Planctomyces sp. SH-PL14: one gene and its partner. The protein of the gene in region 1 interacts with the protein of each later gene in a pairwise test. Links are inferred from orthologs where the notes say so. Each region holds a gene or a part of one and is shown on either strand. Other genes may lie near its edges.

What was found. Proteins that work in one complex are often made in the same cells at the same time.
Region 2: the proteins of VT03_RS01645 (region 1) and uvrB interact in binary tests that used the Escherichia coli proteins (3 or more experiments, as listed by UniProt). The link is inferred for Planctomyces sp. SH-PL14 from one-to-one orthologs.

The regions. Positions count from the first base shown.
Region 1 is NZ_CP011270.1:390,381-397,077, forward strand. The notes cover bases 2,645-6,517. They hold VT03_RS01645 (excinuclease ABC subunit UvrA), read right to left. Parts: upstream 6,136-6,517; coding sequence 2,845-6,135; downstream 2,645-2,844. Other genes in these bases: VT03_RS01650 (hypothetical protein), read right to left, coding at 6,443-6,517. In the rest of the region: VT03_RS01635 (ATP-grasp domain-containing protein), read left to right, coding at 1-157; cimA (citramalate synthase), read right to left, coding at 482-2,074; more of VT03_RS01650, read right to left, coding at 6,518-6,697. UniProt on the Escherichia coli protein: The UvrABC repair system catalyzes the recognition and processing of DNA lesions. UvrA is an ATPase and a DNA-binding protein. A damage recognition complex composed of 2 UvrA and 2 UvrB subunits scans DNA for abnormalities.
Region 2 is NZ_CP011270.1:2,073,223-2,080,751, reverse strand. Bases 2,482-5,377 are described here. They hold uvrB (excinuclease ABC subunit UvrB), read left to right. Parts: upstream 2,482-2,814; coding sequence 2,815-4,941; downstream 4,942-5,377. Other genes in these bases: VT03_RS08035 (NPCBM/NEW2 domain-containing protein), read left to right, coding at 5,012-5,377. Outside these bases: VT03_RS08055 (DUF1080 domain-containing protein), read left to right, coding at 1-311; VT03_RS08050 (aminotransferase class V-fold PLP-dependent enzyme), read right to left, coding at 369-1,538; VT03_RS08045 (alpha/beta fold hydrolase), read right to left, coding at 1,535-2,398; more of VT03_RS08035, read left to right, coding at 5,378-6,247; VT03_RS08030 (glutamate mutase L), read left to right, coding at 6,350-7,529. UniProt on the Escherichia coli protein: The UvrABC repair system catalyzes the recognition and processing of DNA lesions. A damage recognition complex composed of 2 UvrA and 2 UvrB subunits scans DNA for abnormalities.

The DNA of each region.
Region 1 (6,697 bases):
GGAGCTCGGCGATCTTCCCGCTCCGGGGCAGCCGATCGCGGCCGGCTCTCCGATCTGTACGCTCTACACTTCTGGCAGTACGGAGGCGGGCTGCCTCAACAAGCTGAAGCGGCTGGCTGAGGAGCGGATGTCGAAGCTCTGGGCGCCGTCTGCCTGAGCCGCGTCCTTTCCGGCACGGCGGTGCTCGCTCAAACCCAATGTGCCACGGCAGCCGGGGTCAAGGGGGCAACCCCTTGCCGCCGGAGGCGCTTCCATGAGGAACCGTGGGACACAACGGATGTTCCCTTTGTGGAAGCGGCGTTGAGGACTCACCGCTCGCCTTGGAATCCCCGTGGGCTGGTGAGGGGGCATACGGCACGGCGTCCGCGCTTGGACACGCCCTCCCTCAGACATCTCTCGACGGCCAGGCCTCCGGCGGGCAGGAGGCATTCTGCCCCCTGCACCCCCTGACCAGGGTGCCCCTGGACCCGGTGGTTAGACGTCAGACGCCGTTGTCGTTCCTTGAGAGCTTGTGCTCGTAAGCATCGACCAGGGCGATCCAGCTCGCTTCGATCACGTTCTCGCTCACACCGACCGTGCTCCACACCGCTTCTTCGTCATCAACACACTCGATAACCACCCGCACTCGCGCCGCCGTCCCTTCCGCCGAATTGATCACCCGGACCTTGTAGTCCACGAGCTTCATCGAACCGAGCTCCGGATAGGTCGGGACCAGCGCCTTGCGAAGGGAATTGTCGAGCGCATTCACGGGGCCGTCCCCTTCACCGGCCACATGCTCGATCCGGTCCCCCACCCGAACCTTGACGATTGCCTCGGTCGTCACCGAAGACGTCCCCGGAACATCGCCTGATTCCGGCGCCTGGTCCATCTGGACGTTGACCCGGTAGTGGATCCGCTGGAACCGCGACTTGTGCAGGCCCGCGCACTTGCGGACCAGCAGGTCAAAGGAGGCCTCGGCCGCCTCGAACTGGTACCCCTCGCTCTCCAGCTCGACGACCCGGTCGAGGATCTGCTTCATCAGCTTGTCATCATGCTCGAGCTTGTACTTCGTGGTCTTCGCCACGATGTTCGACTTCCCCGACAGCTCGCTGACCAGGATCCGCCGCTCATTCCCGACAAGAGCCGGATCGATGTGCTCATAGCTGTGGGCAATCCGGTTCACCGCGTGGACGTGCATCCCCCCCTTGTGGGTGAAGGCGCTCCGGCCGACGTACGGCTGGCCGTTCCGGAAGTTCATGTTGGCCAGTTCGTAGACGTAGCGCGAGAGCTCCGTCAGGTGGCCGACGCCGGTCCCGTGCAGGACCGTGTGCCCCTTCTTGAGGGCCAGGTTCCCCGCGACGCTGATCAGGTCGGCATTGCCGCACCGTTCGCCGATCCCGTTGATCGTCCCCTGAACCTGGATCGCCCCGTGGTCGACGGCCCGAACCGAGTTCGCCACTGCGACATCGCAGTCGTTGTGGCAGTGGATCCCCAGCGGCACGCGGACGCTCTTACGGACCCGGTCGAGTGTCTCGGCGATCCGCTCCGGCAGGCTCCCGCCGTTCGTGTCGCAGCAGACCACGATCTCCGCGCCGGCGTTCTGCGCGGCGAGGATCGTCTGGAGGGCGTAGTCGGGATTGGCGGCGAAGCCGTCGAAGAAGTGTTCGGCGTCATAGAAGACCCGCCGTCCCTCGGAGACGAGGTAGGCGATCGAGTCCGAGATCATAGCGAGGTTCTCTTCCAGCGAGACCCGCAGAACCTCGGTGACGTGCAGGTCCGACGTCTTGCCGACGATCGTGCAGACCTTGGCCTTCGAAGCCACGAGCCCCTGCAGGCCGGCGTCGTCCCTGGCCTCGATCCCGCGGCGGCGGGTCATGCCGAAGGCGCACACAACAGCGTGCTTGAGGTTGAGGTCGGCGACCTGCTGAAAGTACTCGGCGTCCTTCTCGTTGGACGCCGGGAACCCCCCTTCGACGAAGTCGAAACCGAGCTCATCGAGCCGCTTCGTGATGAGGAGCTTGTCCTGCAGCGAAAAGTTGACCCCTTCCCCCTGGCTGCCGTCGCGAAGGGTCGTGTCGTAGAGTTGAACGCGCATGATGGGGAGACGGGAACGAGGTGCTGGGTGTCAGGATCCGGGACGAGAAGTCAGAACTCTGCCGGGCGTGGGCTGACGGCGGAAAGCTGACCTCTCCAAAAACAAAAAACCCCCAGGGAGGTCCTGAGGGTTGGCTGGCTTCGGGAAGGGCGGATGCGTGCGGACCTCAGACTCGCCCCTCCCGGCGAATAATCTGAATCGAAATGGTGGTCGTGAACGGCATCGGCGGTTCCTTGGTTTGGAGAGAGTACCGTGGGCTGGGGCGTCGGTCAAATTCACGTCTCCGCGAATCCCGATGCGGAGGCGTTCGTCGAATGGTGGCCGGACGAGGAGGCTGATCCCGGTATCTCGAACCGCGTCCTTGCCGGCACAGCTTGATAGCTCAAACCCGACGTGCGACGGCAGCCTGGGGTCAAGGGGCCAAAGAAAGAACACAGGCCCCCTTGCCGCCGGAGGCGCTTCCATGAGGAACCGTGGTCAGCAACGGACGTCCGTTTGTGGAACCGGCGTTGAGGACTCCCTCAAAACACACCGCTTGCTTTGCAATCCCCGCGGGTTGGTGAGGGGGCCATCCGGCACGTTGTCCTTGTCTGGACACTCTCTCCTTCAGACATCTCTCGACGGCCAGGCCTCCGGCGGGCAAAGAGGCTTCGCCCCCTTGCATCCCCCACCAGGGGCCAGCCCCTGGACCCCGGATGGGTTGCCACACCACCAACCGGCGGACGCCCCCTTCCGATCTCGCGACGTCGATGTCGCGAGACCGTCCGCTCCTATGGCCGCTCTCCGTCGGCATGCTCCTTCACGAAGTCCTGGAACGTACGCGACGCGACTTCATCCGCATCGGCGATCCGAATCCCGATCGTCTGCCGGCCGTCCCGGGCGGCAGCGATCTCCCGCTCCGCTCCCAGCCCGCTGATCCGCCCCATCGCATACCGCCCCGCCGCTCCGTACAGCGTCAGGTCGATCCCGCTACGGCGTTTCGTGACCACTTCGGCCCACGGCTTCGACGAGCCTTTGAGGCGGTACGTGACGGTGGTCTTGCCAGTCCAGTCGACCTCGGCGTCCGGGGCCGCTTCCGACAGGACTCCGAACAGAGACTCCAGCGTCTCCGCCTCCCATTCGACCCGCTTGTTGCTCGGAAACCCCTTACGCGAGAGGTGCCACTTCTTCCCCAGGACGGTCCAGGGCATCAGCGACGTCGGATCTACGACCGCCACTTGGGCCTGCGGCAGGAACGCCTTGACCGCCTTCTGAAGGAAATCCGCAAACGCCGGAGTCTCGATCTCCCGCAGCCAGTGGACGGTGATCGTCACTTCCTGCCACGGCCCCTTAAGGTTCTTCACCCGCACGCGGTCGCCGCGGCCGTAGACCGGCAGCTCGTCGAGATCGTCGAGCGACTTGAGAGACAACCGGCGGGCAAGGTCTTCCTCGCGGAACGAGTCCTTCTTCACGCGGAACTTGAGGACGAGGAGCCATTCGTCGCCGGTCTGGGCATGCAGGAACCAGCCACCCGATTTCTCCTTCGCCATCAGCTCGACAATGCTGCGGTGGTTCCAGTTCGGCTCGGCCAGCGTCTCGTGCTCCGCCAGCAGGTCGATAACGTGCTCCAGCGCCTCCCCCTCCCACTTCGGCGGCTTTCCGCTGTGGCTGATCCGGTCCCGCGTGTGCCAGCGGCGGCCGTCCGACTGCCACGGCGCGGCGGAGTCCTTCCCCACCTTGCTGATGTCGATGTCCCCCGCCCGCTTCTTGGCCGCCTCGTCGGCGTCGAAGAACTCAACGTCCGCCCGCTCCCCCGCCTCCATCACGGGCGCGAGTAACTCCCCGGTCCAGGACCGCATCAGCGGGGACTCGCCCGTTTCTTTCCGTCGGGTGCCGTTGGCGCCGGGCCGCGCCAGGGCGGCGTGGGCGACCACCTCTTCGGGCGTCCCCTGTGCCACGATCCAGCCGCCGCCCACTCCCGCCTCCGGGCCCATGTCGACGACCCAGTCGGCCGTCTTGATGACGTCGAGGTTGTGCTCGATGACCGCGACCGTGTTCCCCTGCTCGACGAGACTATTGAGGACTTTGAGCAGCTTGGCGATGTCGGCGAAGTGCAGCCCGGTTGTCGGTTCGTCCAGGAGGTAGAGCGTCTGACCGTTGTGGGGGCGGCAGAGCTCCGCCGCCAGTTTGACCCGCTGCGCCTCGCCGCCGCTGAGGGTCGCGGCGGATTGTCCGAGCGTCAGATAGTCAAGGCCGATCGCCGCCAGCGTCGCCAGCGGGGCACGGATCTTGGGGATGTTGCCGAAGACTTCGAGGGCCTCGCCGATCGACATGTTCAGAACATCGGCGATCGACTTCGACCGATACTGGACGGCGAGCGTTTCGACGTTGAACCGCTGCCCCTTGCAGGTCGTGCACTCCACCCAGACGTCGGGAAGGAAGTGCATCTCGATCTTCTTCTGTCCCATCCCCTCGCACTCTTCGCACCGCCCGCCGGGGCGGTTGAAGCTGAACCGGCCCGGCTTGAATCCACGCACCTTGGCCTCAGGGAGCCGGGCGAACAGCTCACGGATCGGATCCCAGACGCCGGTGTAGGTGGCAGGGTTCGACGCGGGGGTGCTGCCGAGCGGGGACTGGTCAACGACGATGACCTTGTTGACCTTCTCGATCCCCCGCAACTCGTCATACGCGCCGGGAGCTTCGCCGACGCGGTGCAGGTGGCGGGCGATCGCTCGACCGAGCGTCTCCATCACGAGCGAGCTCTTGCCCGAGCCCGAAAGGCCGGTGATGGCGGCGAACGTTCCGAGCGGAAGATAAAGGTCGACGCCACGCAGGTTGTGCTGCCGGGCCCCCAGGAGTTCCAGCCACGAACCACCCGGCGGGGCGTCGTAGAGCGCGGGGGGAGTCGACGGGCGAGCGGCGGCGGCCGGCGGTGCGGAGTCCTTCGCTTCCTCTTCGAACAGCGTCGCGGCCTTCTTTCCTCGCTTCTTCTTGGGAGTGGAGTCCGTCTCCGGCGCCAGCCGAACGAGCCGCCGCGTCCGGGGAATCGGGATCCCTTTGGCGCCGCTCAGATAGGCTCCCGTGAGCGATTTCTCGGGCTGCTTCTCCAGTTCCTTCGGCGCCCCCTCTGCGACGACCATTCCGCCGTGCCGACCCGCGCCGGGGCCGAAGTCGTACAGCCGGTCCGCCGACTCCAGGACTTCCCGGTCGTGTTCGACGAGGACGACGGTATTGCCGAGATCCCGCAGACGGTGCAGGGCCGAGATCAGCCGGCCGTTGTCCCGCGGATGGAGGCCGATCGTCGGTTCGTCGAGGACGTAGAGGACGCCGGTCAGGGCTCGTCCGATCTGGCCCGCCAGCCGGATCCGCTGGCTCTCGCCGCCGCTGAGGGTCGGCATCGACCGGTCCATCGTCAGGTAGTCGAGTCCTACGTCGACCAGGAACGACAGCCGGTGGATTGCCTCGTCGAGGAGGTCTCCGGCGACCTTCTTCTGTTCCTTCGTCAGTTTGAGCGACTTGAGGAACGTCAGGGCCTCGCCGAGGGGGAGTCGGCAGAGTTGCGGGAGCGTTTCTTCGTTGAGCCGAACGGACGCGGCGTCGTCCCGCATCCGGTCCCCGTTGCAGACCGAGCAAGGCTTCTCGCCGACGAGGTCGAGGAACCGTTGGCGGTGGGCGTAGGAGACGCGCGAGGCCTCTTCGATCGTCGGGTAGAGGCCCTTGTACTGGATGCGGACCGCGGCTCCCCCTTCACCTTTGGGGCCGGCCGGGACGTCGATCCACCGGTCGCCGCCGCCGTAGAGGATGACCCGCTGGTGTCGGGGATCGATCTGGTACCACGGGCGATCAAGGGGGATGTCGAAGGCGATCGCCAGGGCTTCGAGGATTCGCCGGAAGCCGGGGGTCAGGCGGGGATCGGGCCAGATCGAGACTGCCCCCTCGAGGAGGGAGAGGTTCGGGTTGCTGATGAGGGCGGCCTGGTTTGTGCCTCGTTCCGTGCCGAGGCCCTGGCAGGCGGGGCACCATCCCAGCGGGCTGTTGAAGGAGAAATTCTGGGGTGTCAGTTCGACAAACGTGCGCGACATTCATGACTCGGACGCGACGACGGGAATCGAGCAAGGATAGTCGTGTCCGTCCGAACACTCCATAGACAAGGGTACAGTATCAGTCCGGGTCCAGGGATCCCCTGGTGGGGGATGCAAGGAGGCCACGCCCCTTGCCCGCCGGAGGCCTGACCGTCGAGAAACATTGGAAACAACGGGTATTCAAACGCGGACCACGTGTCGCATGGCCCCTCACCAACCCGCGAGGAATACAGGGCAAGCGGCGCGGTGTGAGAAAGTCCTCAACGCGGGCTCCACAAACCGGACACCCGCCGTGAGAGGGGGCGGATCAGGCCGATTCCGCGAGGGGCTGAGCCTGGATGGCCAGCGCGGTCTTCAGAGCGGTTTTTCCCGCCGTGCTGATCTTGTAGACGAGCCCGGAGGATCGCTGGCCGATCTCGCACTTCAGCAGGCCGTGGGCAATGAGCCGCCCGTGGACCTGCGACAGGATCGCGGCGTCGACCCCCGCCACTTCGCGAATCCGGTCGAACCAGCCGACCAACGATTCGGTTTCGTCCCCCGCCTCTTCAAATGCTGGAGCGGA
Region 2 (7,529 bases), 1.7 Mb from region 1 along the record:
TGGGGGGGAAGCTGTTCCTGCCGCACTGCACGAGTTCGAAGTCCAAGACGTATCACGGCGAACAGTGGGTGACCGTGGAGATCGAGGTCCATGGGGACAAGGTCATCAAGCACATCATTGATGGCGAGACCGTGCTGGAGTACGAACAGGCGCAGCTGGATGAGCGGGACGCCCATGCCAAGGAACTTGCCGAGAAGGCGGGGACGAAGATGCTGAAGGAAGGGACGATCTCGCTGCAGTCGGAGAGCCATCCGATTGATTTCCGGAAGGTCGAGCTGCTGGTGCTCCCGGGCGAGCCGGGAAGCCTCTGATCACTGTCTGAACGCCGTCCTCGCCGCCGCGGCTGTGCCGGCTCCAATCCAGCGAGCTCAGCCGCCTGCGATCTCCGCGACCGCGTCGAGGGCGGCGTCGATCTGTCCGTCGGTCGTGGCCAGTCCGGGGCTGAGGCGGACTGTTCCTCCGTAAGGGAGCGTGCCGAGGGCGGTGTGGATGCGCGGGGCGCAGTGGAGGCCCGCCCGGACCTCGATGCCGAACTCGGCATCGAGGATCGACGCGACGTCGCGGGAGTCGAACCCCTCGATGACGAAGCTCACGACCGGCACGCGCTCGTCGGGCTCGGGACCGGGAACTCGTACGTTCGGAAGATAACGGAGTCCCTCCTGAAGGCGCGCCGTCTGCGCGGCTTCCCGCTCGTGGAGAGCACCGAGCTCTTCCTGTTCGATCCAATCCAGCGCTGCGGCCAGGCCGAGGAGTCCCGGGGTGTTGTGATTCCCCGCCTCGTACTTGTCGGGGCCGGCGGCGGGCTGGAGCGGGGAGTCGCTGTGGCTTCCCGTGCCCCCCTGCCGGAAACTTTCGAGGTCCGGGACTGCGTCGCGGGCGATGACGAGGACGCCGGTTCCGAGCGGGCCGCGCAGTCCCTTGTGGCCGGAGCAGGCGAGGAAGTCGATTCCTGCTTCGCGGATCGAAATCGGAATGTGCCCGGCGGTCTGGCAGGCGTCGACGAGGATCCGGGCTCCGTGGTTGCGGGCCAGCTCGGCGAAATCGGCGATCGGCTGAACCGTCCCCGTTACGTTGGAGGCGTGGGACACCGCGAGGAGCCGCGTCTCGGGACGGATCGCTTGTCGTATATCGTCCGTCGCGACTCGGCCTGCGGAATCGCAGGGGACGTGCGTCACGGCGATTCCGCGCTGCCGCAGCCATTCGAGTGGCCGGAGGACGGAGTTGTGCTCGATGTCGGTCGTCACGACGTGGTCGCCCGGCTTCAGGAAGCCGTGGAGTGCCATGTTGAGGCTGTCGGTTCCGCTGAACGTGAACACGACTTCGTCGCCCGGGCCGGCGCCGAAGAACTGGCCGAGCTTTGTCCGGAGCTGGCTGACTCGACGGGCGGTCTCTTCGCCGCTGCGGGTGGTCGCCCGTCCCAGCGAGACGCCTTCGTCCGTGAGATACCGCGTGACCGCCTCCACCACACCGGGCGGTTTTGGAAAACTCGTGGCGGCGTTGTCGAGGTAGATCCGCGGCGGGGGTGAGTCAGCGGTCAACGAACGGATTCCAGAAAGCCGTGAGCGGCGTTGATGACGTCCTGCGTCTTCTGCCAGTGAATGACGTGGCCGATTCCCGGGTGCCGGATCAGCGTCCCGTCGTGGAGCCGCCCGATCACGTCGTCGGCGTCCGCATCCGGCAGCATTCCGCCCGCCTTCACGTCTCCCTGGAGCAGGAGCGCGGGGCAATCGATGCGGCTCAGGATTTCGTCCCGATTGTACCCTTCGAGCCAGTTCCGCTCGACGACCGCCACGAGGGCCTGCGGATCGAGCTGCTTGAGGCTCGCCGCCGTGAAGCGGAGCGAGACGCCGTCGCGGATGTCTCCCAGGCGAAACGTATTGGTGCTCCCCGGGGACCCCATCCGGACCTCGGCAAGCTTCCGCGAGACGTCGCGGACGCTCTCGGGGGACCCGGCAAACCGCAAAAGTTCGCGGAAGTAGTTTAGCAGCGGCGTCGTTGCGATCCGTTCTCCCATGACGTCGAACGGCGGGTCTTCGAGGATGATGGCCCGGACGTTCCGCAGCCGGGCTGCGCATCCGGCCGCGACCATGGAGCCGAGCGAGTGGCCGTAGAGGTTGATCTCGCCGGAGAAGTGTGTCCGGAGGAATGTCATTCCCCACTCGACGTAGTCGGCGACGAGGTGCGGACTTTCGGCCCGGTCCGACTTGCCGTGTCCCGGGAAGTCGACTGCGAACACCTGCCACCGCGGGATGAAGGCGGAGAGCATGGGCAGAAAGGTTTGCCAGCGGCGGGTGACGCCGTGGAAGAAGATCAGCGGCGGGCCGTTTTGGGGACCGACGGCCACGTTGAGCCGTAGCGTGCCGATCGAGAATGACCGTTCTTCCAGTTGCGAGTCCATGGAGAATCCTGTGCGGATTGTTTGGACCGGGAAGTATATCGGGCGATGGTGATGTCGCGAGAACACGGTGAGGGCTCGTCCACCGGGTCCAGGGGCACCCTGGTCAGGGGGTGCAGGGGGCAGAATGCCCCTTGCCCGCCGGAGGCCCTCTCGTCGAGAGATGTCTGAAGGAGTGAGTGTCCAAACGCGGACGCCGTGCCGTATGCCCCCTCACCAACCCGCAGCGGTTGCAAAGCGAGCGGTGAGTTCCCAACGCCGGCACCACAAAGGGGACGCCCGTTGTGTACCACGGTTCCTCACAGGAGTGCCTCCGGCGGCAAGGGCTGGCCGCCCTTGACCCGCGACTCTTTACGCCTTCTTTCATTCAGCGCTTGGCGTAGAATATCGCTTCGACTTTTCGCCCCTGGATGGGATTCATGCCGCAGTTTGAACTGAACTCCGAATTCGCCCCCGCCGGCGATCAGCCCAGGGCCATCGAATCCCTCGTCCATAACCTCCGCTCCGGACAACGCTCCCAGGTCCTCCTCGGCGCCACCGGCACCGGCAAGACGTTCACCATGGCGAACGTCATTGCCCAGCTCCAGCGGCCGGCACTGGTCCTGGCCCACAACAAGACCCTTGCCGCACAGCTCTACAGCGAATTCAAAGAGTTCTTCCCCAACAACGCCGTCGCCTACTTCGTCAGCTACTACGACTACTACCAGCCCGAAGCCTACATCCCCCAGCGGGACATCTACATCGAGAAGGACGCCTCGATCAACGAGGAGATCGACCGCCTTCGCCTCCTTGCGACGAGCGCCCTCGTCTCCCGCCGCGACACGATCGTCATCGCCAGCGTCTCCTGTATCTACGGCCTCGGTTCGCCGAAGGACTACATCGAGATGATGATCCCCCTCCGCGTGGGGGAATCGATCGACCGCGATGAGATGCTCCGCCAGCTGATCGACATCCAATACGAGCGGAACGACATCGACTTCAGCCGCGGCAAGTTCCGCGTCCGCGGCGACGTCATCGAGATCTGGCCCGCCTATGAGGAGTTTGCGTATCGCGTCGAACTCTGGGGAGACGAGATCGAAAAACTCTCGATCGTGAACCCCGTCAGCGGCGAGAATTCCAAGCCGCAGAACGACGTCTATATCTACCCGGCCAAGCACTTCGTTCTCCCCCAGAACCGGATCGACGACGCGGTCGGCGAGATCGAGGAGGAACTGAACCAGCAGCTCGCCAAGTTCCAGAAAGAAGGAAAACTCCTCGAAGCCCAGCGGCTTTCCGCCCGCGCGCGGCACGACCTGGAGCTCCTCCGCGAGATCGGCTACTGCCCCGGAATCGAAAACTACTCGAGGGCCCTGGCCAAACGCCGCCCTGGCGAGCCGCCGGCGACGCTGTACGACTTCTTTCCCGATGACTTCCTGCTGTTCGTGGACGAGTCGCACGTCACGGTCCCGCAGGTCCGGGCGATGTACAACGGCGACCAGGCCCGCAAGACGACGCTGGTCGACCATGGGTTCCGCCTCCCGATGGCGCTCGACAACCGTCCGCTCAAGTTCGAGGAGTGGAACGCCCGCCGCGGGCAGGCGGTCTTCGTCTCCGCCACGCCGGCCGACTGGGAACTGGATCAGGCGGAAGGCCAGATCGTCGAGCAGATCATCCGGCCGACCGGACTCGTCGATCCCGTGGTCCACATCCACCCCGCCCGCGGCCAGGTCCCCCACCTCATCGAACAGATCCGGATCCGCGCCGCCCGCGGCGAGCGGACGCTCGTCACCGCCCTGACGAAGCGGCTCTCGGAAGACCTCGTCAGCTATCTCAAAGAAGAAGGGATCCGCTGCGAGTGGCTGCACTCGGAGCTGGACGCAATCGAGCGCGTGGAAGTTCTCCGCGAGTTGCGGGAAGCGAAGTTCGACGCGGTGATCGGTGTGAACCTGCTCCGGGAAGGCCTCGACCTTCCCGAAGTGTCGCTCGTCTGCATCCTCGACGCCGACAAGGAAGGTTTTCTACGCAGCGCGACGAGCCTGATCCAGACGATCGGCCGCTCTGCCAGAAACGTGAACGCAGAGGTGTTCCTGTACGCGGACGTCATCACCGACAGCATGCAGGAGGCGATCGACGAAACGAACCGCCGCCGGCAGGTTCAGATGGCCTACAACGCCGAACACGGCATCACGCCGGAGACGATCAAGAAGGCGATCAAGCGCGGCATCGAAGAGGAGATCGAAGCCCGCCGGATCGTCCAGCAGGCGGCGGGGGCGACCGACGAGCGGCAGTTCGTCACGCAGGAGTACCTCGCCGAGCTCGAATCGGAGATGTTCACGGCGGCGCAGAACCTGGAGTTCGAACGGGCCGCGCAGCTCCGGGACCGCGTCCATCAGCTCAAGCAGCAGATGGCCAGGGGAGGCGAGTCGATTCCCGTGGGGGATGTCGATCGTCCCGGCTTCGCGACCTCCGGTACGCGGGAGCGCGGGGAGCGAGGCCGCCGCGGCAAAGGGAGTGGACGCGGCGGTGGAAGCAAGGGGCGTGTTCCCCGTCCCAAGAAGAACATGTGAGCCGCTCGCGGCGCCGCTCTGTTGCTCATTCCCCTGCCCCGCTGTGTCGTTGGATTGAAGACCGGAACCCATGGTTCAGCCGTTCAAGACGCTCAGCCGAATCCTTGCCGGAGTGGTCTTCACCAGCCTCGTTGCGGTTGCCTCACCGTTGCCGGCGAGCGAGCTGCAGATCGAAGTCCGGGGAGAACCGGCGCCGGTGGCCGCGAGCCGGATCGTCCGCTGGTCGGATGAGGCGATCGCCATCGAGGGACCGTCCGGAGCGAAGACCTTTGATCGGCAGCAGGTCCTTTCGATCGGATTTCCGCCGCGGAAGCCGGAGTCGGAGGGGACATCATGTGTCTGGACGACCGCAGGCGATGTCCTGATCGCCGGAGACCTACGGCTGGCGGATGAGGTGCTTCACGTCCGGCTCTCCTTGCCCACATCAGTCGAGATTCCGGTCCCGCTCGAAGAAGTCCGCGCGATCCGCCGCCTTGAAGGGGAGCGCCTCTCTCGATTCCCCACCCGCCCCCGTGACGCGGAGCCCGCGGATGACGTCGTGTTCCTGAGCAATCGGGACATCCTGCGGGGGGAGTTCGTCGGACTTAATCGTGGCGAGTTGCAGTTCCGGTCGAGCGTCGGCGAGACGAAGATTCCGGAAGCCGGCTATCGCGGCATCCTGTTCAGTCCGGAGCTGCTGACGACGAGACCGGTCCCCAGACGACACGAGACGGTTGAGCTGGTGAACGGGACGAACCTTGTTGTCGACAGCACACAGTTCGATCCGTCGGATTCCCGCTGGCGGTTTCGCCGCGATGCGGACGAGCTGGCGATCTCCGAAGACGCGATGGTCCAGATTCAATTCCTGACCGATCGCGTCCGGCCCCTTTCGAAGTTCCCGCCGGTCGCGATCAGGAGGACACCGTTTCTTCCCGGGCTATCGGAGGTCGCGGAAGCCGACTCCCCTGCGGCGCCCCCTGTGGCGGTCATCGGCGGGCGGGCCCTCTGCCAGGGATTGGCCGGCACTGGCCGCACCCGCTGGGAATTTGAGATTCCTCCGACGGCCGCCGAGTTTCGTTCGTCGATCGGGCTACCGGACCAGGTCGGGGCCGCCGGGAGCGCCCGCTTCCGGATCGAGCTCGACGGGGTCGACGCGTATCGATCAGACCTGCTTCGCGGCGGAGGAACGCGGCAACGGGTGCCGCCGGTCTCCCTGGCCGGGAAGAAGCGACTCGCGCTCGTGGTCGACTACGGCGAGAACTGGGACGTCCTCAACGAAGGGGTCTGGATCGATCCTCTCGTTCTTTTCGAGGCGGCGGCCAGGTAAGCCGATCAGTGCCGGCGCGGGCGGAATGGTGTCACTGCCGCGACTGTGGTATCTCTCGCTCGTCCATCCCGTTGAGGCCTGCCCCGAACCGAGAGCGACCGGATGCCCGTCGATCCCAGTCAGATCCAAGTCATCCTGGCGACCGACTGCGGCAGCACCACCACCAAAGCGATCCTCATCGAGAAGGTCGACGGGCACTACCGCCAGACCCACCGCGGCGAAGCCCCCACAACAGTCGAACAGCCGGTTGCCGACGTCACGGTGGGCGTCACGAACGCCGCGACCGAAGTCGGCGAACTCGCCGGCCGCCGCCTCATCGACGATGACGGCCAGATCATCCGCCCCGCGACCGATCGCGAAGGGTGCGACATCTATATCTCGACCTCGAGCGCCGGCGGGGGGCTCCAGGTCCTCGTCACCGGCGTGATCCGCGAGATGTCGGCCGCCAGCGCCGAGCGGGCGGCGCTCGGGGCGGGAGCGATTGTTCTCGACATCATCGCTTCGAACGATAAGCGGAAGCCGCACGAGCAGATCCAGCGGATCCGCGACCTTCGGCCCGACATGGTCGTGATGGCGGGTGGAACGGACGGCGGGACGACGAAGCACGTCCTGCAGGTCGCTGAGCTGATCGGCCCCGCCAAACCCCGGCCGCGGTTCGGCAGCAACTACAAGCTCCCGGTGATCTTCGCCGGGAACGACCAGGCGGCAGCCCTCGTGGCGAAGACGTTCGACGATTCGATCACGCTCTCGGTCGTCGACAACGTCCGGCCGATCCTCGAACGGGAAAACCTCGCTCCGGCCCGGGACAAGATCCACGACCTGTTCCTCGAACACGTCATGGCCCACGCTCCCGGCTACGACAAGCTGATCTCGTGGGCCGACGCCCCGATCATGCCGACCCCCGGGGCCGTCGGCGACATCCTGCAGCAGATCGCGAAGGCCCGTGGCATCAACTGCGTCGGCGTCGATATCGGCGGGGCGACGACCGACGTCTTCAGCGTCTTCCGCGGCGAGGATGGCCAGCCGGTCTTCAACCGGACCGTGAGCGCCAACCTGGGGATGAGCTACTCGATCTCCAACGTCTGCGCCGAGGCGGGGATGGAGAACGTCCTCCGCTGGGTCCATCTGGAGATGGACGAGCGGGACCTGCGGAACCGGGTCAAGAACAAGATGATCCGGCCGACCACGATCCCCCAGACGCTCGAGGCCCTGATCTTCGAGCAGGCGGTCTCCCGCGAGGCACTGCGGCTGGCCTACATCCAGCACAAGGCGTTCGCGACGA